Regions from separate parts of the Mesorhizobium sp. 8 genome, predicted to be linked through region 1. Evidence: predicted binding sites of a transcription regulator. Region 1 holds the regulator's gene; each other region holds the start of a gene.
What was found. The regulator LexA, encoded in region 1, represses DNA repair genes until DNA is damaged. The targets are predictions, from matches to a motif close to TGTTCNNNNTGTGTTCNG.
Positions count from the first base shown of each region.

Region 1 (7,319 bases):
CCTGCCCGGCTGACGGTGATCGGCGCCGCCCCGGCCGGGCGCGCGTTCGACGGCACGGTCGGGCCGGGCCAGGCGGTGCGCGTCTTCACCGGCGCGCCGCTGCCGGCCGGCGCCGACACCATCGTCATTCAGGAAAACGTGCGCGCTCTCGGCGACGGCGCGATAGAGGTGCTGGAGCCCACCGCCGCCGAGCGCAACATCCGTCGTGCCGGGCTGGATTTCCGCGAAGGCGACCTGCTTCTGGAAAAAGGGCGCTTGCTCGATCCGGCGGCACTGTCGCTCGCCGCATCCGCCAACCACCCGCGTCTTGAGGTGGTGCGCCGCCCGCTGGTCGCCATCATCGCCACCGGCGACGAACTGGTGGCACCCGGAGACGCCCTCGGCCCCGACCAGATCATCTCCTCCAATGCCTATGGCGTCGCCGCCGCCGCCGCTTCGGTGGGCGCTACGGCGCTCGACCTCGGCATCGCCGCCGACCGCAAGGAGGCCATCGCGGCGCTGGTCCGACAAGCCGTCGCGGCGGGCGCCGACGTCATCGTCACGCTGGGCGGTGCTTCCGTCGGCGACCACGATCTCGTCCACGACGTGCTGACCGGCGAAGGCATGACGCTGGATTTCTGGAAGATCGCCATGCGCCCCGGCAAGCCGCTGATGTTCGGCCGCATGGGCGCCATCCGCTGCATCGGCCTGCCCGGCAATCCGGTCGCCAGCCTGGTGTGCTCGCAGCTTTTCGTAAAACCACTTCTGGCGAAGCTCGGCGGCCGTCCCTTCGCGCAAGATATCCGAATCGCCCACCTCGGCGCCGCGATGCGGGAGAACGACCGCCGCGAGGACTATGTCAGGGCGGTCGTGCGCGAGGACGACGGGCGTCTTGTTGCCACGCCCTTCGGCATCCAGGATTCCTCGATGCTGCGCAAGCTGGCCGACGCCAACGGCCTGATCGTGCGCGCGCCGCATGCGCCGGCCGCCGCCGAGGGTGACGCCTGCCCGGTGCTGATGCTGCGCTGAACAAATCGTCAAGGCATTCATGAAACTTTAAACGGTTGCGGAACACAACTGGAACAGATAGTGTTTGTTCCGGGTTTGTTTTCCGATTCTGTTTCGAGCGCCTGGGGGTCCGCCATGCTGACACGCAAGCAACACGAGCTTCTCCTGTTCATCCATGAAAGGCTGAAGGAGAGCGGCATCCCGCCGTCCTTCGACGAGATGAAGGAAGCGCTGGACCTTGCCTCCAAGTCCGGTATCCACCGGCTCATTACGGCGCTGGAGGAGCGCGGCTTCATCCGCCGGCTGCGGAATCGGGCGCGTGCGCTGGAAGTGCTGCGGCTGCCCGATTCCATCGCGCCGGGCCTCAACGCGGCGAGGAAGTTTTCGCCGGGCGTCATCCAGGGCGGCCTCGGGCAAGGCGGTCCGGGCGCCGGACGACCCGCCAGGGAAGCGCAGCGCCTGCATGCCGCCGGCAATGACGACGCCGGTTCGGCAGTGTCGATCCCCGTCATGGGCCGGATCGCGGCCGGCGTGCCGATCGCCGCGATCGAACACAGGACTCATTCCATCACCGTCCCCCCCGAGATGATTTCCGGCGGCGAGCACTACGCGCTCGAGGTGAAGGGCGATTCGATGATCGAGGCCGGCATTTTCGACGGCGACACCGTCATCATCAAGAACGCCAATACGGCGACGCCGGGCGAGATCGTCGTGGCCATCGTCGACGACGAGGAGGCGACGCTGAAGCGCTTCCGTCGCAAGGGCGCCTCGATCGCGCTGGAGGCCGCCAACCCGGCCTACGAAACCCGTATCTTCGGCCCTGACCGTGTTTCGGTGCGCGGCAAGCTGGTCGGCCTGATCCGGCGGTATTGAGGGAGCAGCGGCACCGACGCCGTCATCCCGGCCGTGAGCCTGTCCTCCGCCGCTGCTGTTTCTTGTTGCCGGTCTTGCGCTGATACGGCATCAGTCCCCTCGCCTCGCGCGAAAAGGCGCGTTGGGCATGCCATGGGCGATAGTTTTCCTCGACGGCGAAACCGACCTGCGGCGGCCGGTCGGCCGCGACCGGATCGAACGTAATGGCCGCGCTGCCGGAGCGCGCCAGGTCGCTGGCGGTGACGACCGCAACGGGTAGCTTCCGACAGGGATTTTTCGCGGTCGCGTCGGCGATGACGATCAGCGCCGCATAGGCGCAGGCCGGCCGCGCGTCGTCGGCGTTCTGCGCCCACACGACGATAGCGCCGGACGTGTGGCGGGCGACACAGAGCTTGCCCGCGCACAGGAACGGCGTTCCGGACGGCAGATCGAGCGCGGCGTCGGTGGTGACGAAGCGCATGTCCTTGCCTTTGAGCGCCTCGGGTTTCACCAGCGTCTCGGCGTCGAGCGCGCGCCGCCAGTTGTCTGAGGTGAATTCGTTCGGCCGCGCCCGGTTGATGGCGAGTTCGCCGCCGCCGATGGGCAGCGCCACCAGCCGCGCATCCTCGGAAACCAGCACGTCCGGTGTCCTGACTTGATGGATCGTCACCAGCCCGGCCAGCGCAAAGGGCAGCGCCGCCAGCCTGAGCCACGTCGTCGTCATGGTGGCGATCACCAGCGCAACGGTGACCAGCAAGACCGACTGGACAGACACCAGCCCGACGGCGTCGAGCGGCGAGCGCTCGGCGATCCAGCCGGAAATCGCGATCATCGCCGCCAGCCCCTTGCCCATGACGTAGAGAAACGGCCAGTCCGCTCCGAACGGCATGGCTAGCGCGGCAAACACGGCGAACGGCATCACCAGCACCGAGACGATCGGCATCACGGCCAGGTTGGCGAAAAGGCTGAGCGGCGACACGCGCTGGAAATGCCACATGGCATAGAGGGTCGTGGCACTGCCGGCGACGATGGACGTCACCGCCAGGGCGGCGGTCGCGGCCACCATCCGGTGCACGACGGCGCCCGGCCATGAACGGTTCGGCGGCGGCGTCCGGTCGCCGCGCGCTGCACGCCTGTCGCTCCAGCCGGCATAGGCGCCGACAAGGGCCGCGGTGGCGGCGAAAGACATCTGGAAGCTCGGCCCGACCACCTCGTGCGGCGACACGACGATGACGGCGATCGCCGAGATCGCGAGGTTGCGCATGGTGAGCGCCGCCCGGTCGAACAGCACAGCCGTCAGCATCACCGCCAGCATGATGAAGCTGCGCTCGGCGGCAACCACCACGCCTGAGATGAACAGATAGGCCGCAATGGCGAACAAGGCCGCGCCCGCCGCATATTTCTTCACCGGGCGGCGCGAGGAAAAATTCGGAAACAGCGCGAAGGCGCCGCGCAACAGGGCCATCACCGTGCCGGCCACCAGCGCCATGTGCAGGCCGGAAATCGAAATGATGTGGTAGATGCCGGTCTTGCGCATCGCCTCGTTGATGGATTCGGGGATGCCGGCGCGCACACCCACCATGAGCGCGGCGGCGATCTCGCCCTCCGGTCCGCCGATGGCGGCGCGGATGCGCTCGGCGATGGCATCGCGCGCGCGTTCCACCATCCCCGGCAGGTGCGCGGCGAGCGATGCCGGCACCGCTTTCTCCAGCTTCGGGTTGGTGAGGAAGAAACCGCTGGCGCCGATGCCGGCGAAATAGCTTTCGAAGGAAAAGTCGTAGCTGTCCGGCCGCACAGGTCCGGTCGGCGGCAACAGCCGGACGAAGCCGCTCACCGTATCGCCGGCCACCAGCCCGGCAGGCACGGCGCGCGCCGAAAGGCGCACGCGCGCCGGCTGGTAGCGCAGCGTCGGGCGCCGGGTGGAGAGGACATCGAGGGTGAGACGCATCCGCCCGCTGGCCATGGCGTCGATGGCGACGACGCGGCCCGTCAGCCGTGTCGACACCTCTGCGCCGAGCATCTGGGTCGAGGCGCGCCAGGTCTCGACCTTCGCGCACAACACCCCCAGCGCCACCAGCAGCGCGGCCGCCAGCGCCAGTTGCAGGCGGGGACGCGGGCGCGCCAGCAGCACCGCCACGACAAGGGCAACGGCGCAGGCGATCGGCTGGACAAAGCCGGGCTCGGCGGCGAGCGAGAAGTAAAAGATCGCGCCGCCGGAGAGGAACACCGGCACCAGCAGGAAGGCAACGCCACGATCGAGTTCCGTCGCGGCCGCTGCCGCCAAACCGGCAACCGCGCCACGCGGCGAGGGAATGCGCGCCAACCGGCGAGCCTGTCGCCGGATGGACGGCAAGCGGACAGATGGCATCCGCCATGGCGAAACCGGGAGCTCTCCCGCCCCCTGATCGCCAACCGCAGGCCGATCTGCCGTGGCTTCGTCACCAACTATAGAGCGCCACAGTGCGGCATCCGGTTTCACCGGATTGTCGGATCGGCCGGGAAAAGCTGATTCCAAAGCAGGATCGCCGCCGGCTGACAGGTGCGCAGCCGGCGATGCAAACAGCGCCCGTTCATTGACGCCGTCCGTTTCGCCTCTCCCGCGCTCCGTTCCCCGGTCCCGCCCGGCCATCGGCCCTGCCCCTTGCGCCGTGGACCTCCTATGCTACATGAACGCGCGGCGCGGGAAAGTCCGGCGCCGCATCCGCACAAAGCCCGAGCTTTCTCCATGTCCGACACGGTCGTCACCCGCTTCGCCCCCTCGCCCACCGGCTTCCTGCACATAGGCGGCGCGCGCACGGCGCTGTTCAACTGGCTCTATGCCCGCCACACCGGCGGCAAGATGCTTTTGCGCATCGAGGACACCGACCGCGAGCGCTCGACCGAGGCGGCGACCGCCGCCATCCTCGATGGCCTGAGCTGGCTCGGCCTGACATGGGACGGCGACGCCGTTTCCCAGTTCCAGCGCGCCGCGCGTCACCGCGAGGTCGCCGAGGAGCTGGTCCGCGCCGGCAAGGCCTACTACGCCTACGAGACGCCGGAGGAATTGACGGCGATGCGCGAGGCGGCGCGGGCACAGGGCCTGCCGCCCCGCTACAACGGCCAGTGGCGCGACCGCGACCCGGCAGACGCACCGAAGGGCGTGCCGGGTGCGGTACGCATCAAGGCGCCGCGCGAGGGCGAGACCGTGGTGCACGACCTCGTGCAGGGCGAGGTGCGCTTCCCCAACAAGGACCTCGACGATCTCATCATCCTGCGCTCGGACGGCGTGCCGACCTACATGCACGCCGTCGTGGTGGATGACCACGACATGGGCGTCACCCACATCATCCGCGGCGACGACCATCTCACCAACGCCGCGCGCCAGACCGCCATCTACGAGGCGATGGGCTGGGCGGTGCCGAAGATGGCGCATATCCCGCTCATCCACGGCGCCGATGGCGCCAAGCTCTCCAAGCGCCACGGGGCACTCGGCGTCGAGGCCTATCGCGCCATGGGCTACCTGCCGGAAGCGCTGCTCAACTACCTCGCCCGGCTTGGCTGGAGCCATGGCGACGACGAGGTGATGTCGATCGCCGACATGATTTCCTGGTTCAACATCGTCGATGTCAACAAGGGCGCGGCGCGCTTCGACTTCGCCAAGCTGGAGGCGCTGAACGGCGTCCACATGCGTGCCATGGACGACGCGGCGCTGACGAAGATCCTGATTAAGACGCTGCCGCACCTGCCCTACGGCGAGGCGCTGGCGGACAGGCTGGACGACAAGACCAGGGCACAGCTCCTCCAGGCCATGCCCGGCCTCAAGGAGCGTGCCAAGACGCTGGTGGAACTGGCCGACAGCGCCTGGTTCATCGTCGCCGACCGGCCGCTCACGCTGGACGAGAAGGCCGCCGCGATCCTCGATGCCGATGCCAGGGGCATCCTGAAGGCCGTCCTGCCCGGCTTGCAGGCGCTTGGCGACTGGAGCGCGGCGAATGCCGAGCAGGCGGTGCGCGTCTATGCCGAACAGGCGGGACTCAAGCTCGGCAAGGTGGCGCAGCCGCTGCGGGCCGCTCTCACCGGCCGTTCGACCTCGCCGGGCGTCTTCGACGTGCTGGCGGTGCTGGGACGCGACGAAAGTCTTGCCCGCATTTCCGATCAAATCGATTGATGCCGAACTGGCACAAGAAGTTTAACATTGAAAGGAGCGTTTTGCGGTGCAACATTAGGCGGGGACCCAGATAAGGGCCAGCCATCCAGATGCGATTGCGCTGCACGCTTTTCCGATCATTCGGCGGGTTGCTGCGATGCGGAATTCGCCTTGCCGCCCGGTGAGGAAACGATAAGGAGTTTGTGATGCCCGAAGCTGCGACGAAACTGGAATTCGACGGCAAGAACCAGCCGTCGTCCGCCAAGCTCGAATTCGACGGCAAGACGCATGAGCTGAGCGTGCGAAGCGGCACCGTCGGTCCCGACGTCATCGATATCGGCAAGCTTTACGCCACCACCGGCGCCTTCACCTACGATCCGGGCTTCACCTCCACGGCGAGCTGCGAATCGGCCATCACCTATATCGACGGCGACGCCGGCATCCTCTTGCACCGCGGCTATCCCATCGACCAGCTCGCCGAGCACGGCGATTTCCTCGAGGTCTGCTACCTGCTGCTCTACGGCGAACTGCCGACCAAGGCGCAGAAGGACGATTTCGACTATCGCGTCACGCGCCACACCATGGTGCACGAGCAGATGTCGAAGTTCTTCTCCGGCTTCCGCCGCGACGCGCACCCGATGGCGGTGATGTGCGGCGTCGTCGGCGCGCTGTCGGCTTTCTACCACGACTCGACCGACATCTCCGATCCGTACCAGCGCATGGTCGCCTCCATGCGCCTGATCGCCAAGATGCCGACGATCGCGGCGATGGCCTACAAGTACCACATCGGCCAGCCCTTCGTTTACCCGAAGAACGACCTCTCCTTCGCCGCCAACTTCCTGCATATGTGCTTTGCCGTGCCGTGCGAGGAATACAAGGTCAATCCGGTGCTGGCGCGCGCCATGGAGCGCATCTTCATCCTGCACGCCGACCACGAGCAGAACGCCTCGACCTCGACGGTGCGGCTCGCCGGCTCGTCGGGCGCCAACCCCTTCGCCTGCATCGCCGCCGGCATCGCCTGCCTGTGGGGTCCGGCGCATGGCGGCGCCAACGAGGCGGCGCTGAACATGCTGGCCGAGATCGGCCATGTCGACCACATCCCCGAATTCATCGCCCGCGCCAAGGACAAGAACGACCCGTTCCGCCTGATGGGCTTCGGCCACCGCGTCTACAAGAACTACGATCCGCGCGCCAAGATCATGCAGAAGACGGCGCATGAGGTGCTGGGCGAACTCGGCATCAAGGACGATCCGCTGCTCGACATCGCCATGGAGCTGGAAAAGATCGCCCTGACGGACGAGTACTTCATCGAAAAGAAGCTCTACCCGAACGTCGACTTCTATTCCGGCATCAC
Region 1 covers NZ_CP040914.1:827,118-834,436, forward strand. Annotated here, with positions in the region: gene glp (gephyrin-like molybdotransferase Glp) at 1-1,008, shown strand, start outside; gene lexA (transcriptional repressor LexA) at 1,123-1,860, shown strand; gene FGU64_RS03845 (ComEC/Rec2 family competence protein) at 1,883-4,468, opposite strand; gene gltX (glutamate--tRNA ligase) at 4,565-5,986, shown strand; gene gltA (citrate synthase) at 6,172-7,319, shown strand, end outside.

Region 2 (7,319 bases), 2.1 Mb from region 1:
GGATATCGATGGCGCTGCGGTGCCGCACCGTCGCATAGCCCATATGGACCTCGAAGCCGTAGTGGATGTGGACGCTGCCGCAGCCGGCCATCATGCGGTCGCGCATCACCTTGGCGACGATGGAGGCGGCGGCGATCGACTGCGAGCGCTGGTCGCCCTTGATCAGCGCGCGGCCCTCGCAGGGCAGGTCGGGTGGCACGTCGCGTCCGTCGGCCAGCGCCAGCTTCGGCCGCACCGGTAGGCCGCAGACCGCCCGGCGCATGGCTTCCAGGCTGGCGCGCAGGATGTTGATGCGGTCGATGCCCTCGGCCGAGACGGAGGCCATCGCCACGCCCTGCGCGCTGGCCAGGATGGCCTCGAACAGCGCCTCGCGCTGCGCCAGCGTCAGCCGCTTCGAATCGTCCAGCCCTTCCGGGATACGGTTCGGATCGAGCACAACGGCGGCGGCCACCACCGGGCCGGCCAGCGGGCCGCGACCCGCCTCGTCCATGCCGGCGACCGGCCACAGGCCATTGGCCGCCGCCTTCGCCTCGATGGCGAAGTCCGGCTTTTCGACCATCTCGAAGAGAAGCGGAGAATCGGAACGCGCGCGAGCCATGTTGCGGCGAGGCTCGCATCGGTTCCGATTCTCCGCAAGGCCTCCCGGCCCGCTGGGGCGGCGGGGCGGGAGGCACCGTCAAGGCCGGGGGACAGGGCCGGACGGGATTTCCATGCCCGCGCCGCCGGGTGGAAGCGCGGGCAAACCGTTGAAAAAGCGGTCACAACAGCATGAGCTGCTCATTCTGCTTCGGTGCCGGCACGAACAGGTCGGTGCGCAGCACGCGTCGTTGCAGGTTCAGGCCGAGGCGTTTTGCCGCGATCTCGAAGCGGCGGCCGATCTGCCAGGCATAGGGCCCGCCGCCCTTCATGCGCTTGCCCCACTCCGAATCGTAATCCTTGCCGCCGCGCATGGAGCGCACCAGCGACATGACGTGCCGGTAGCGGTCGGGATAATGCCTGAGCAGCCAGTCCTTGAAGATCGGCGCCACCTCCAGCGGCAGCCTGAGCATCACGTAGCCGGCCTCCAGCGCACCCGCCGCGCGGGCCGAATCGAGGATGCGTTCGATCTCCGGATCGGTCAGGCCCGGCACGATCGGCGCCACCATGACGGAAGCCGGGATGCCGGCGTCGGCAAGCTGGCGAATCGCTTCCAGCCGCTTGGTCGGCGTCGAGGCGCGCGGCTCCATCGTCCGCGCCAGCGCGCGGTCGAGCGTCGTCACCGACAGCGCCACCTTGGCCAGCCCCCGCTCGGCCATGCGCGACAGGATGTCGATGTCGCGCACCACCAGCGCCGACTTTGTGACGATGCCGACCGGATGGCCGCGCGCTTCCAGCACTTCGAGGATCTCGCGCATGATGCGCCATTGCCGCTCCACCGGCTGGTAGGGGTCGGTGTTGGTGCCGATGGCGATGGTGCGCGGCTGGTAGCCCTCCTTCGACAATTCGCGGTCGAGCAGTTTCGCGGCATCCGGCTTGGCGAACAGTTTGGCTTCGAAATCCAGCCCCGGCGACAGCCCCATGAAGGAATGCGTCGGCCGCGCGAAGCAGTAGACGCAGCCGTGCTCGCAGCCGCGATAGGGGTTGATCGAGCGGTCGAAGGAGATGTCGGGCGACGTGTTGCGGGTGATGATGGTGCGCGGTTTCTCCACCTGCACCTCGGTCTTGAACGGCGGCAGCTCCTCGATGGAGTTCCAGCCGTCGTCGAAGACATGCCGCGTCACCGGCTCGAAGCGGCCGGACGGATTGATGCCGGCCGACCGTCCGCGATTGCGGTCGGGCCGGATGCGGATGCCGCTTTCCTCGATCATCGCATTGGCCATGTCGGTGCGTCCTGCTCCGAAGGCTGCAATGTCGGCGCGCACGATCTGTTCCATTTTCGCCCGCTCCCAGGCCTTGTCCGCTGGCTGTTGAATCGCCTGTCTCATGAAATTATTCCTATTTCGATCATGAGAACAAAGCAAGAACTTTTTGAGAAGCGGGCGCACGGCTGGCTCTGCGGCACGCTTTGCGCTATCGGGCTTGCCGATGCTCTCGGTACTGATCGATACCCTGGATGACGAGGAGGGCCTTGCCCGCACGCTCGCCTGCCTCGTCGGCGGCGCGGTGGAAGGCGTCGTGCGCGAAGTCATCGTTCGCGACAACGGGTCGGGCGACGGCACGCTCGCGGTCGCCGAACATGCCGGCTGCCATGTCGTGACCGGAGGGCTCGCCGCCGCCGTCGGCGCGGCCAGATCGGACTGGCTGCTTGTGCTCGAACCCGGCGCCCGCCTCGAAAGCGGCTGGACGGACGAAGTCGCCGCCTATATCGCCCGCTCCACTATGCCGGCGCGGTTTTCGCGTGCATCCGGCTCGCGCGCGCCGTTCCTGTCGCGGCTCATGGCCCGCCCGACGGCGCTGGCGCAGGGGTTGCTGATCCCGAAACGCCGGGCCATGGCTTCAAAGGCTGCCGATGCGGAAGCGCTGGCGCGCGGGCTGGCGATGAAGACGCTGCGTGCCGGCATATGGCCGGCACCTGTCCGCCGAGGGCGCTGAATATTGATTTTACACCGGCGCGCCGGCAATCGAGCCGCGCACGACCAGGTCCACCGGCCAGACTTCGCCGCGCGCACCGTCCTCCAGGCCGGAGATGCGCGCCGCCAGCCGCTCGGCGACGCGCGCGCCGGCGGCGCGGATGGAGGAGCGCGTCGTCGACAGCGGCACGGAAAAATTCTCCGGCTGCAGCCAGGTGAACACGTCGTCATGCGCCACCAGCGACAGGTCGCCGGGCACCGAAAGGCCGAGGTCGCTGACCGCCCGCTGCACGCCGAGCGCCATGATGAGGCTCGAGCACAGGATCGCGGTGGGCCGTCCGTTGCTCTCCAGCAGCCGCCGGGCGGCGCGGTAACCGTTCTCCTCCGTCATTGCCGACGAGACGACGGCCTGGTCTTCGAGCGCGAGCCCGCTGCCCGCCAGCGCCCGGCGCACGCCACGCTCGCGATGGATGGCGAAGGTTTCGCGTATGTCGCCGTTGATAAGGCCGATGCGCCGATGGCCGAGCTGCACCAGAAGCCGCGTCGCCTCGTGGAAGGCGCCCTCGTTGTCGATGTCGATGAAAGGATAGTCGGCGTCCAGCCCCTCGCTGCGCCCGTGCACGATGAAGGGCAGGGCCAGCGTGGCGAGCAGCGCCACCCGCCGGTCCTTCGGTCGCGGCGAGGAGACGTAGACGGCGTCGACCTGCCGGTTGGCGGCGATGCGCCGGTAGGTCGTTTCCTCGTCGTCGGCGTCGGCCGGCGAAAGCACAAGGTCGAGGTCGTGGCCGCGGGCGTAGTCGCCGAGCCCGGACAGGAACTCGACGAAATGCGGATCGATGCTGACGGCCGCGCCCGTCGGCAGCACGTAGCCGATCATGCCGGATTTGCCGGTCGCCAGCCGCCGCGCGCTCGGGTTGGGACGGTAGCCGTGCCGCTTGGCGGCGTCCATGACGCGCCGCCGCGTTTCCTCGTTGACCTCCGGATAGCCGTTCAGCGCCCGGCTTACCGTCGTCTGCGAAAGCTCCAGCATATGGGAGAGCTGTTTGAGGTTCATAGCTGCCTTCCGGACCTCAAAGCGCTTTAAAACCATCGTCGCGACCTTGTCGGAATCGCGGCGCACGTTTGTCGGACAATAGAAGCTGGGAGAAATGGTTTAAAGCCGTAATGCCTGCTGCATTGCCAAAAATCGGTGTTGCATCGCACATTTGAAATTTCAGGATCAAATTAAATCGATTTATATTGCGACCTCTTGACTAGCCGGACTTTCGGTGGCGAGATGTGAATAAGCCAAAGCGCTTTGAATGACCGATCGAAAGGTTGCGGTTCCTTGACGTCGGGCGCGCAGTCGAAGCGCCGTCGGCGGCGGAATGGAGGTTCCGTCGGCAATTCTTTTCAAGGGAGGACTGCGAATGAGAAAGATGCTTTTGGCAGGCGTGGCCTTTGCCGCCCTCGCTCTCAGCGCACCCGCGCAGGCAGACCTGAAATTCAAGCCGGGCGAGGATGCCCGCTTCCACTGGGACAATTACGAAGCGCTGAAGAAGGTCGATCTCAAGGGCGAGACGCTGACCATCTTCGGGCCGTGGCGCGGCGAGGACGAGGCGCTGGTGCGCTCCGTTCTGGACTATTTCACAGAAGCCACCGGCGTGACGCTCAAATACTCGTCCTCCGAGAATTACGAGCAGCAGATCGTCATCGACACCCAGGCCGGCAGCCCGCCGAACGTCGCCATCCTGCCGCAGCCCGGCCTGATCCAGGATCTCGCTTCCAAGGGCCTGCTCACCCCGCTTGGCGACGACGTCGCCGCCTTCGTCAAGGACAATTACGGCGCCGGCCAGTCCTGGGTCGATCTCGGCACCTATGCCGGCAAGGATGGCGCCAAGGCTTTCTATGCCTTCCCCTACAAGGCGGACCTGAAATCGCTTGTCTGGTACTCGCCCGACAATTTCGACGAGGCCGGCTACGAGGTTCCCAAGACCTGGGAAGACATGATGAAGCTGTCGGACAAGATCGTCGCCGACGGCGGAACGCCCTGGTGCATCGGGCTGGGGTCCGGCGGCGCCACCGGATGGCCGGGCACCGACTGGGTCGAGGACATCATGCTGCGTACCCAGGCGCCGGACGTCTACGACAAGTGGACGAAGAACGAGATTCCGTTCAACGACCCGGCTGTCGTCAACGCCTTGCAGATCTTCGCCGACATCGCCACCAACGACAAATATGTCGACGGCGGCCATGCGGCGGTCGCTGCGACCGACTTCCGCGACAGCCCCAAGGGCCTCTTCACCGTGCCGCCGAAGTGCTACATGCACCGCCAGGCGTCCTTCATCTCTTCCTTCTTCCCGGAGGGCACCAAGCTCGGCACCGATGCCGACTTCTTCTACCTGCCGCCGATGGCCTCCAAGCCCGATCTCGGCAAGCCGGTGCTGGGTGCCGGCACCTTCGCCATGATCACCAAGGACTCCAAGGCGGCGCGCGAGTTCATCAAGTTCCTCGAAATGCCGCTCGCGCATGAGATCTGGATGGCGCAGTCGGGCCTTTTGACCCCGCTTAAGACGGTCAATCAGGACGCCTACGCCAACGAGCAACTGAAGAAGCAGGGCGAGATCCTCACCAGCGCCACCACCTTCCGTTTCGACGGCTCGGACCTGATGCCGGGCAAGATCGGCGCCGGCGCCTTCTGGACCGGCATGGTCGATCTCGTCGGCGGCAAGCCGGCCAAGGATGTCGCCACCGATATCCAGAAGAGCTGGGACGCCATCAAGTAGGCGGCGCAAAGGCGCATCCTCCCAAGCCGGCGCTGCCCCTCACCTGCCTGCCGGCATCCTCTCCCCGTGAACGGGGAGAGGGGCGCTGTCATCGCAGCTTTCGCCAAGCCTCAACGGCGGAATTTGGGCGGCAAGGTTGCGGCAATCCTTCCTCTCCCCGTTCACGGGGAGAGGATGCCGGCAGGCAGGTGAGGGGCGGCGCCGGCATTTGCAGGCAAGCAGAAGCAGACTGCAGCCTCCGTATAGATTGGTCCGCATGAGAGGAGGGAATTATGGCATCGCAGATTTTCTCTGCCGTTCTCGTCATCGTCATCGGGGTGGGCGGTTGCGTCGCCTATTTCTGGGGCGCCAACAAGCTGCTCGACCTGGTCTTTCCGGCGCACGGCGTCAGCGGCGCCGCGGCGGTCGACAATATGCGCCGGCAGGGGCTGATCCGGCCGTGGCTGTTCATCGGCCCGGCCATGCTGATCCTCATCGTCTACCTGATCTATCCGGTGATCGACACGCTGTGGCTGTCCTTCCATGACCGCGGCGGCCAGAACTTCATCGGCCTCGCCAATTACGAATGGGCCTTTGGCGACCGCGAGTTCCGCAATTCCATCCTCAACAACGTGTTGTGGCTGGCCGTCGTGCCGGCCGCCTGCACCTTCCTCGGCCTGATCATCGCCGTGCTCACCGACCGCATCTGGTGGGGCACCATCGCCAAGAGCCTGATCTTCCTGCCGCTCGCCATCTCCTTCGTCGGCGCCTCGGTGATCTGGAAGTTCATCTACGAGTACAAGGGCGAGGGCCAGACGCAGATCGGCATCCTCAACGCCATCGTCACCGGCCTCGGCGGCGATCCGCATGTGTGGATATCGATCCCCTTCTGGAACAACTTCTTCCTGATGGTCATCCTGATCTGGATCCAGACCGGCTTCGCCATGGTCATCCTGTCCTCGGCGCTGCGCGGCATTCCCGAGGAGACGATCGAGGCGGCGGTGATCGACGGCGCCAATCCTTTCCAGATCTTCTGGAAGATCATGGTGCCGCAGATCTGGGGCACCATCGCCGTGGTGTGGACCACCATCACCATCCTGGTGCTGAAGGTCTTCGACATCGTGCTCACCATGACCAACGGCCAGTGGAACAGCCAGGTTCTCGCCAACCTGATGTTCGACTGGATGTTCCGCGGCGGCGGCGACTTCGGCCGCGGCGCCACCATCGCCATCATCATCATGATCGCCGTCATTCCCATCATGGTCTGGAACATCCGCCAGGCCAACAGGGAAACGGGAGGGCACTGAGATGGCGGGTTCAAGCGGAAAGTCCGTGGTCGGCCGCTTCGGCGTCCACCTCGCCGTGCTGTTCTTCGTCGCCCTGTGGACGGTGCCGACGCTCGGTATCCTGATTTCCTCTCTGCGCGACAAGGACCAGATCGTCGCCTCCGGTTGGTGGACGGCGCTCACCTCCTCCACCCGCACCGAGGCCGGGCGCCTCGGCACCGCCGCCGACCAGGTCGAGAAGGACGGCAGGTTCCAGATCGCCGGCAACCTGTTCGAGGAGGGTGAATCCCGCAAGATCACCGCCTTCGGCACGCGCTCGCAGGAGCCGACCAGGTACAAGGCCGGCGAGGTCGCCGACCTCGGCGACGGCGAGACCTTGCAGGTCAACGAGGACGGCTCATACGTCTATGCCTCACCCAAGGCGTTCGAGGGCGAGCGCGGCCGGCGCGTCTACTATTCCGCCTCCTCGCCGCCGAAATTCACCACGCAGAACTATCGCACGGTGCTGTTTTCCGAAGGCATCGGCCGCTCCTTCCTGAACTCGCTGACGGTGACGATCCCGGCGACCGTCATCCCCATCCTGATCGCCGCTTTCGCCGCCTACGCGCTGGCCTGGATGCGGTTTCCGGGCAGGGCGCTGCTGATCGCCGTCGTCATCGGTCTGCTCGTCGTGCCCTTGCAGATGTCGCTGATCCCGCTGTTGAAACTCTACAACGGCGTCGGCACCTTCTTCGGCGTGC
Region 2 covers NZ_CP040914.1:3,525,631-3,532,949, forward strand. Annotated here, with positions in the region: gene FGU64_RS17085 (ribonuclease HII) at 1-598, opposite strand, end outside; gene FGU64_RS17090 (PA0069 family radical SAM protein) at 759-1,913, opposite strand; gene FGU64_RS17095 (glycosyl transferase family 2) at 2,065-2,571, shown strand; gene FGU64_RS17100 (substrate-binding domain-containing protein) at 2,581-3,603, opposite strand; gene FGU64_RS17105 (ABC transporter substrate-binding protein) at 3,959-5,314, shown strand; gene FGU64_RS17110 (sugar ABC transporter permease) at 5,587-6,600, shown strand; gene FGU64_RS17115 (carbohydrate ABC transporter permease) at 6,602-7,319, shown strand, end outside.
Region 2: the regulator LexA is predicted to act here: its motif matches at 1,988-2,005, upstream of FGU64_RS17090 (PA0069 family radical SAM protein).

Region 3 (7,319 bases), 2.1 Mb from region 1:
CGACTCTGAACAGGATCAAGCCATGCGCCTCTATCGTTTCCTCACCGAAGTCGACGACGCCAAGTTCTGCCACAAGGTAACAGTGGCCCTGAACAAGGGCTGGCACCTCTACGGCTCGCCCACCTACGCCTACGACAAGAAGGAAAAAATCATGCGCTGCGGACAGGCGGTGGTGAAGGACATCGACGGCCAGGAATACAAGCCCGGCGAGACAAAACTGGGCGACTGGTAAGCTGCGGACCGGCCCCTGCCGGGCATGGAAGCCTTGCCCTTGTCCTCGGGACAGCCTGGGACCAACCGTGACGATCGATCTGTCGCGGCGATTGCGCGACACCGCAACGGCAGCTTTCGCCTCAAAGGACATGGCCGGCGCGGCCTGTAATCAGGCGGGAACGTAGGTCAACCTGATGACCTCCCCGCCGATTCGCTCACTGGCCACAAGGCGGAGCGGCGGCCGGGGACCGGCAAAGAAGGGCTTGCCGCGACCGAGCGCCACGGGGTGAAGGTAGAGGCGGTATTCGTCGATCAGACCCATGTCGGTCAGGCTTTGCGCCAACTCGGGTCCGGAAGCGGAAATCTCTCCCGTCAGCCTGGCCTTCAGCCCGCGTATCGCGACCTCGACGTCATCCGCGACAAGCGTGGCATTGGGACCGACCGACTTCAACGAGCGCGATACGACCCATTTCGGCTGGCGTCGCCACGCTGCCGCGAAGTCTCGTTGTTCCCGGGTCCAGTCAGGGTGGTCGTCGTCCCAATAGCGCATGTCTTCGTACATACGGCGGCCGTAGATGCTGCCCGTCAGATCGCGAACGTGCTCGGTCCAGTGACGGAAGAGCGCGGCATCGGGCGGCGGCAAGTGCTGATGATCGACATAGCCGTCGAGGGAGAGGTTCATTCCGAATACGATCTTCGCCACGTCGCAAGATCCCTCGTCATGTCGGATAGCCTGACCCATACAAGACGAAGGACAGCGAGGCGGCCCGACATATGGCCGGAAATTTTCTCCGGCAGGGGTCGTTACCCGGTTCCCGTCGTAAAATTCCCGAAACCCGCAACGCATTTCAGGCTCGACGAGCGGCGGGTCCTCAAATCTTCCGTCTCGGTCGAACCCTGCCCGAGGATGGCGGCGGTGAAGAATGCCGGAACCTTATTCCGCCGCTTCCTCGATCCGCTCCATGTCGTCGTCCGACAGGCCGAAATGGTGGCCGATCTCGTGGATCAGCACATGGGTGACGATTTCGCCCAGCGTCTCCTCGTTCTCGGCCCAGTAGTCGAGGATGGCGCGGCGGTAGAGCGTGATGCGGTTCGGTCCTTCGCCGGTGGCCGGGTTCCAGCGCTCGGCGATGCCGCGCCCCTCGAACAGGCCGAGCAGGTCGAACGGCGTCTCCAGCGACAGGTCGTCCATGATCTCGTCGGTCGGGAATTCCGTCACCTGGATGACGATCTCGCCGGTCAGCGTGCGGAATTCCTCCGGCAGGTGCGCATAGGCCTCCAGCGCCAAAAATTCCATTTCCTCCAGCGACGGCGACAGTTCGCCATGCCAGGTGCGGGTCTTGTAGATGCGGGCCATGCTTTATCCTTGCGCTCCGCGGCATATAGGCTTTTGCACCGCGCTCGGCAAATGAGCGCGGCAGGACGGGCCGGATGCTTCCCTTCGGCGAGGAATAAATTCTTTTCGGACTCCGCTTGACTCTCGTTCCGCTCTCTGGAATCCATAAGAACATAACAGGAACATATCGGACGGAACTGACCGCCATGGCAACGCCTGCCGTGGCGCGGGACACTGTTTTTGCCCTGCGCCGGGAAATCGCGAGGATCGAAGGGAGGCTGGCGGAACGGCTCGCCCCTCCCGGCGACGATGCGGTGGTGGTGCGCGGCAGCGGCCGGGTGCTCGGCGCGGCCGACAGGCTGGCCACCGGCGTGCCGACGCTGGACGCAGCGCTCGGCGGCGGCCTGCCCAGGGCGGCGCTGACCGAGGTGCACGGCCGGCAGATGCGCGATGCCGGCGCCGGCGCCGGCTTCGTACTGGCGCTGGCCGCCCTGCTCATGAAGCAGGCCGGCGCGAACCGCCCGCTTCTGTGGATCGGCACCGGCGGCATGTTCGCCGAAGCGGGCCTTCCGCATCTGCACGGGATTGCCCGGCTTTTCGGCATCGCGGCGGGTTCGCTGCTCTTCGCCGAGGCGCCAAAGCCGGTGGACGCGCTGTGGATCGCCGAAGAGGCGGCCGCGCTGAAATCGCTGGCGGCGGTCGTCCTCGAGCTGCCCGGCAACCCGCAGCGGCTCGACCTCGATGCGACGCGCCGCCTTCACCGCCGCGCCGCCCTCGCCGGCCGGCCGTTCTTCCTGCTGCGGCATTCGGCACAAGCCGGACCGACGGCGGCGCCGCTGCGGTTCGTCGTAGCACCCGCGCCGGCAGCGCCCCGCCACATTCTCGGCCGGCCCCTTGCCGGCTCGATCGGGCCGCCGGGCTTCACTGTCACGCTCGCCAAGAACCGGCTGGCGCCGCCGACGCGCCTCGTCCTGGAATGGAACCCCGATGCCCTCAGTTTCGAACACCGCCCGGCCCTCTTCGAAGACGGAATGCAGGATCCTGTCGCTCTGGTTTCCCTATCTCGCCACGGAGCGGATATGGCGGCAGCGGCTCGGCCACGCATGGCGTACGGCATGCTCCGCTTTCCCGCCGCTGGTCGTCAGCCATAACGACAGGAACGCGCAGCGCCTGGCCGCGCTCGACCGCCGCGCCGAGGGGCTCAACCTCAGGCGCGGCATGGGCCTGGCCGACGCGCGCGCCATGCACCCCGGCATCGACGTCGTCGAGGCCGACCCGGAAGCCGACCACCGCCTGCTGGAGGCGTTGGCCGACTGGTGCGACCGTTACACGCCGCTGGTGGCGCTCGACGGCGCCGACGGCCTGTTCCTCGATATTTCCGGCTGTTGTCACCTGTTCGGTGGCGAACAGGCGCTGCTTGAGGACATGCTGCGGCGCTTCCGCGAGCAGGGTTTTGACGCCCACGCCGCGATCGCCGCCACCGCGGGAGCGGCATGGGCGGTCGCCCGCTTCCACGGCAGCGCCACGGTGCCCGGCGGCATGGAGGCCGAATGGCTGGCTCCGCTGCCGCCGGCGGCGCTCAGGCTGGAACCGGACACCTGCGCCGCGCTCGCCGGTGTCGGTCTGCGCACGGTGGGCGCCGTCAAGGCCGCGCCCCGCGCGCCGCTGGCGCGGCGCTTCGGCAAGGCGCTCATCCTGCGGCTCGACCAGGCCCTCGGCCATATCGAGGAAGCGCTGTCGCCGCGCCTGGCGGTGCCGGAGCTTTCAGCCGAGCGCCGGCTGGCGGAGCCGATCATGGCGATCGAGGATGTCGAACGCATCGTCCTTGTCCTGGCGCAATCCTTGCGGACAAGCCTGGAGCGGCGCGACGCCGGCGCACTCGCCCTGCAACTCCTGCTGTTTAGGGTCGACGGCGCGGTCGCCCGCCTGCCGCTCGGCCTGTCCTCCCCGACACGCGCGCCGGAGCGGATCGCCAGGCTTTTCCACGAGCGGCTCGACGCGCTCGGCCAAGGTCTCGATGCCGGCTTCGGATTCGATCTCGTCAGGCTTTCGGTCCTGACCGCCGGTACCCTGCCGCCGGGACAGGCCGACCTCGGCGAGCAGGCCGCCGACACCGGCGAGACCCTGTCCGAATTCGTCGACCGCGTCGGTGCGCGCCTCGGCCGCGCCGTTATGCGCCGGTCGGTCGCCGTGGCCAGCCATGTGCCGGAGCGCGCCGTCGCTTTCCTGCCCTTCGCGCCGGACATGCCGGCCGGCCCGGCCGAGGCCACTCCGGCGCCGGAGCGGCCGCTACGCCTGCTCAGGCAACCCGAGCCCGTCGATGTCATGGCCGAGGTACCGGACGGCCCGCCGCTGAATTTCCGCTGGCGCCGCGCCCGCTACCGCATCGTCAACGCCGAAGGGCCGGAGCGGATCGAACCCGAATGGTGGCGGGAGAGCCTGCCCGTCGTCGCAAGACAGGAAAACGAAGAGGAACGGACTTACGAAGGCCGCCGCAAGGCCGCCGCCGCAGAAAAACTAACGCAGCGCAGCCGGGATTATTTTACCGTCGAGGATGCCGAGGGGCGGCGTTACTGGCTCTACCGCCAGGGCCTCTACGGCCTGTCCGGACAAGTGCCGCGCTGGTTCCTGCATGGGCTGTTCGCATGAAGACGGAACCGTCCTCCGACACGCCGCCCCGCAACATACCAGCCGAGCCGCGCTACATCGAGTTCGGCGTGCAGTCGAACTTCTCCTTCCTGCGCGGCGCCTCGCGGCCGGAGGAACTGGTGGTGGCCGCCTGCCGGCTCGGCCATGCCGGCATGGGGCTGGCCGACCGCAACACGGTGGCCGGCGTGGTGCGCGCCTGGAGCGCGTCGAAACACATCCGCATCGAGGCCGGGGAAGGAGATGCGGACAAGAACGAGGCCGAACCGAAGAAACCCTTCGGACCGTTTCATCTGCCCTATCATCCCGGCTGCCGTCTCGTCTTTTGCGACGGCACGCCCGACATCCTCGCCTATCCGCGTGACCGCGCCGGCTGGGGACACCTGTGCCGCATGCTGACCCAGGCCAACCTTCGCGACGAGACCGAAAAAGGCGCCACGCTTCTCAGGCGCGCCGACCTGCTGGAATGGGGGGATCGCCTCTCCCTCGCCGTCCTGCCCGATCTTGCCGGCAAAGAAGAGGAGACGCTGGCCTTGCTGCGCGGCCTTCGCCATCGCTTCGGTGCGGCGCTGCGGCTGGCCGTTGCTCCCGCCTATGGCGGCGGCGACCGGTTCCGGCTGGAGCGGGCGGCGGCAATGGCGGCGGCGGGGATGCCGCTGATGGCGGTCAACGACGTGCTCTGTCACGCGCGCGAGCGTCGTCCCTTGCAGGACGTGCTGACGGCGATCCGCCTCAACGTTCCCGTCGCCGAGGTCGGACTGGAGCTTGCCGCCAACGCCGAGCGCCACCTGAAGTCCGGCGCCGAGATGGCGCGCCTTTTCCATAAATTCCCCGAGGCGATTGCCGAGACTGAGCGCTTCGCGGCGGAACTCGGCTTTTCGCTTGGCGAACTCAAGCACAACTATCCCGACGAACCGACCCGCGACGGCGCAACCCCCCAGCAGGAACTGGCGCGGCTCGCTCGCGAAGGCGCGGCGGAGCGCTATCCCCCCGGGGTCCCGCAAAAGGTTTCGCGGCGCATCGAGGAGGAGCTGGCGCTGATCGAGAAGATGGGCTACGCGCGCTACTTCCTCACCGTCCACGACATCGTCCGCTTCGCCCGCAGCAAGGGTATATTGTGCCAGGGCCGCGGCTCGGCAGCCAACTCGGTCGTCTGCTACTGCATCGGCATCACGCCGGTCGGCCCGGACCAGATCGACACTCTGTTCGAGCGCTTCATCTCCGAGGAGCGCAACGAGCCCCCCGACATCGACGTCGATTTCGAGCATGAGCGCCGCGACGAGGTCATGGCCTATGTCTACGAAAAGTATCAGGAGAAGCACACCGCGCTGACCGCCGCCGTGACCAGCTATCGCGGCCGTTCCGCCCTGCGCGAAGTCGCCAAGGCGATGGGCCTGTCCGACGATGTGCGCGGCGCCCTGTCGGGCTCCATCTGGGGCTGGCATTCTTCGACGCTGGGGGCGCGGGAGGCGAAAGCCGGCGGGTTCGACCCGAAAGACGACCTTTCACGGCACGTCATCGACCGCGCCAACGAGATCATGGGTTTTCCCCGTCATCTCACCCAGCACGTCGGCGGCTTCGTCATCACCAAGGACCGGCTCGACGAGATCGTGCCCATCGTCAAGACGGCGATGGACGAGCGCAAGATGGTCGAATGGGACAAGGACGACCTCGACGCGGTCGGCCTGCTCAAGGTCGACGTTCTGGCGCTCGGCATGCTGTCGTGCATCCGCCGCGCCTTCGATCTTCTCACCAGCCATTACCGACCCGTCCGCGAAGACGACGGCCGTCCCATCGTCGATATCGCCACGATGCCCAAGGAGGACGGCCGCGTCTATGACATGATCTGCCGCGCCGACACGCTTGGCGTCTTCCAGATCGAGTCGCGGGCGCAGATGTCGATGCTGCCGCGCCTGAAACCGAAGGAGTTCTATGACCTCGTCATCGAGGTGGCGATCGTGCGGCCCGGCCCCATACAGGGTGACATGGTGCACCCCTACCTGCGTAGACGTACAGAGAAAGAAGACGTCGAATATTACAAACCGGAACTTAAGCAGATTCTTAGTAAAACCTACGGCGTGCCTCTGTTTCAAGAACAGGCAATGAAAATCGCTATGGTGGCAGGTGGCTTTGAAGCGTGGGAAGCAGATAAACTGCGCCGTGCGATGGCGACATTCCGGCGTACAGGCGAGGTTGGGAAATATCGCGACCGGCTAATTACAGGAATGAAAAAAAACGGCTATCCGGAGGAATTCGCCAAACGGTGTTTTCGTCAAATAGAAGGTTTCGGCGAATACGGTTTCCCCGAAAGCCACGCCGCCTCCTTCGCCATCCTCGTCTACGCCTCCTGCTGGTTCAAGGCCTTCTATCCCGACGTCTTCTGCGCGGCGATCCTCAATTCGCAGCCGATGGGTTTCTACCAGCCGGCGCAGCTGATCCGCGACGCCCGCGACCATGGCGTCGAGATCCGGCCGGTCGACATCAACCATTCGGACTGGGACTGCACGCTGGAGCCGGCCGCCTTCGATCCCGGCCGCATCGTGCCGCGTCATGGCGAAATGCGAACCGTCATCCGCACACGCCATGCCGTGCGGCTCGGCCTGCGGCAGATCAAGGGCCTTGCCGAGGCCAGGGCAAAAACCTTCGTCGAACGGCGCGGCACCGGCTACAGGTCGATCCGCGACGTCTGGCTGCGCTCCGGCCTCGATGCCGACGAGATCGAAAGGCTGGCGGAGGCCGACGCCTTCCGCTCTCTTGGCCTCGATCGCCGCGGCGCTGTGTGGGCGGTGCGGGCGCTGGCGAAGGGCGCCGGCAAGCTGCCGCTGTTCGACCGCAGCGAGATCCGCCTCGCCGACAGGGAGCCGGCGACGACGCTGCCCGCCATGCCGGCGGGAGAGCATGTCATCCACGACTACCGTTCGCTCGGCCTGTCGCTGAAGGCGCATCCCGTCGGCTTCCTGCGCACCCGGCTCGACCGCTTGGGCGTCACCCCCAGCGAGCGCCTGTCCACGGTGCCGGACGGCAGGCGCGTTTCGGTCGCCGGCCTTGTCCTGGTGCGGCAGCGACCGGGCAAGGGCAACGCCATCTTTCTCACGCTGGAGGACGAAAAGGCGATCGCCAACGT
Region 3 covers NZ_CP040914.1:2,921,500-2,928,818, forward strand. Annotated here, with positions in the region: gene FGU64_RS14290 (DUF1737 domain-containing protein) at 23-232, shown strand; gene FGU64_RS14295 (dihydrofolate reductase family protein) at 383-916, opposite strand; gene FGU64_RS14300 (metallopeptidase family protein) at 1,148-1,570, opposite strand; gene FGU64_RS23555 (hypothetical protein) at 1,756-2,700, shown strand; gene FGU64_RS14310 (DNA polymerase Y family protein) at 2,720-4,198, shown strand; gene FGU64_RS14315 (error-prone DNA polymerase) at 4,195-7,319, shown strand, end outside.
Region 3: the regulator LexA is predicted to act here: its motif matches at 1,717-1,734, upstream of FGU64_RS14300 (metallopeptidase family protein).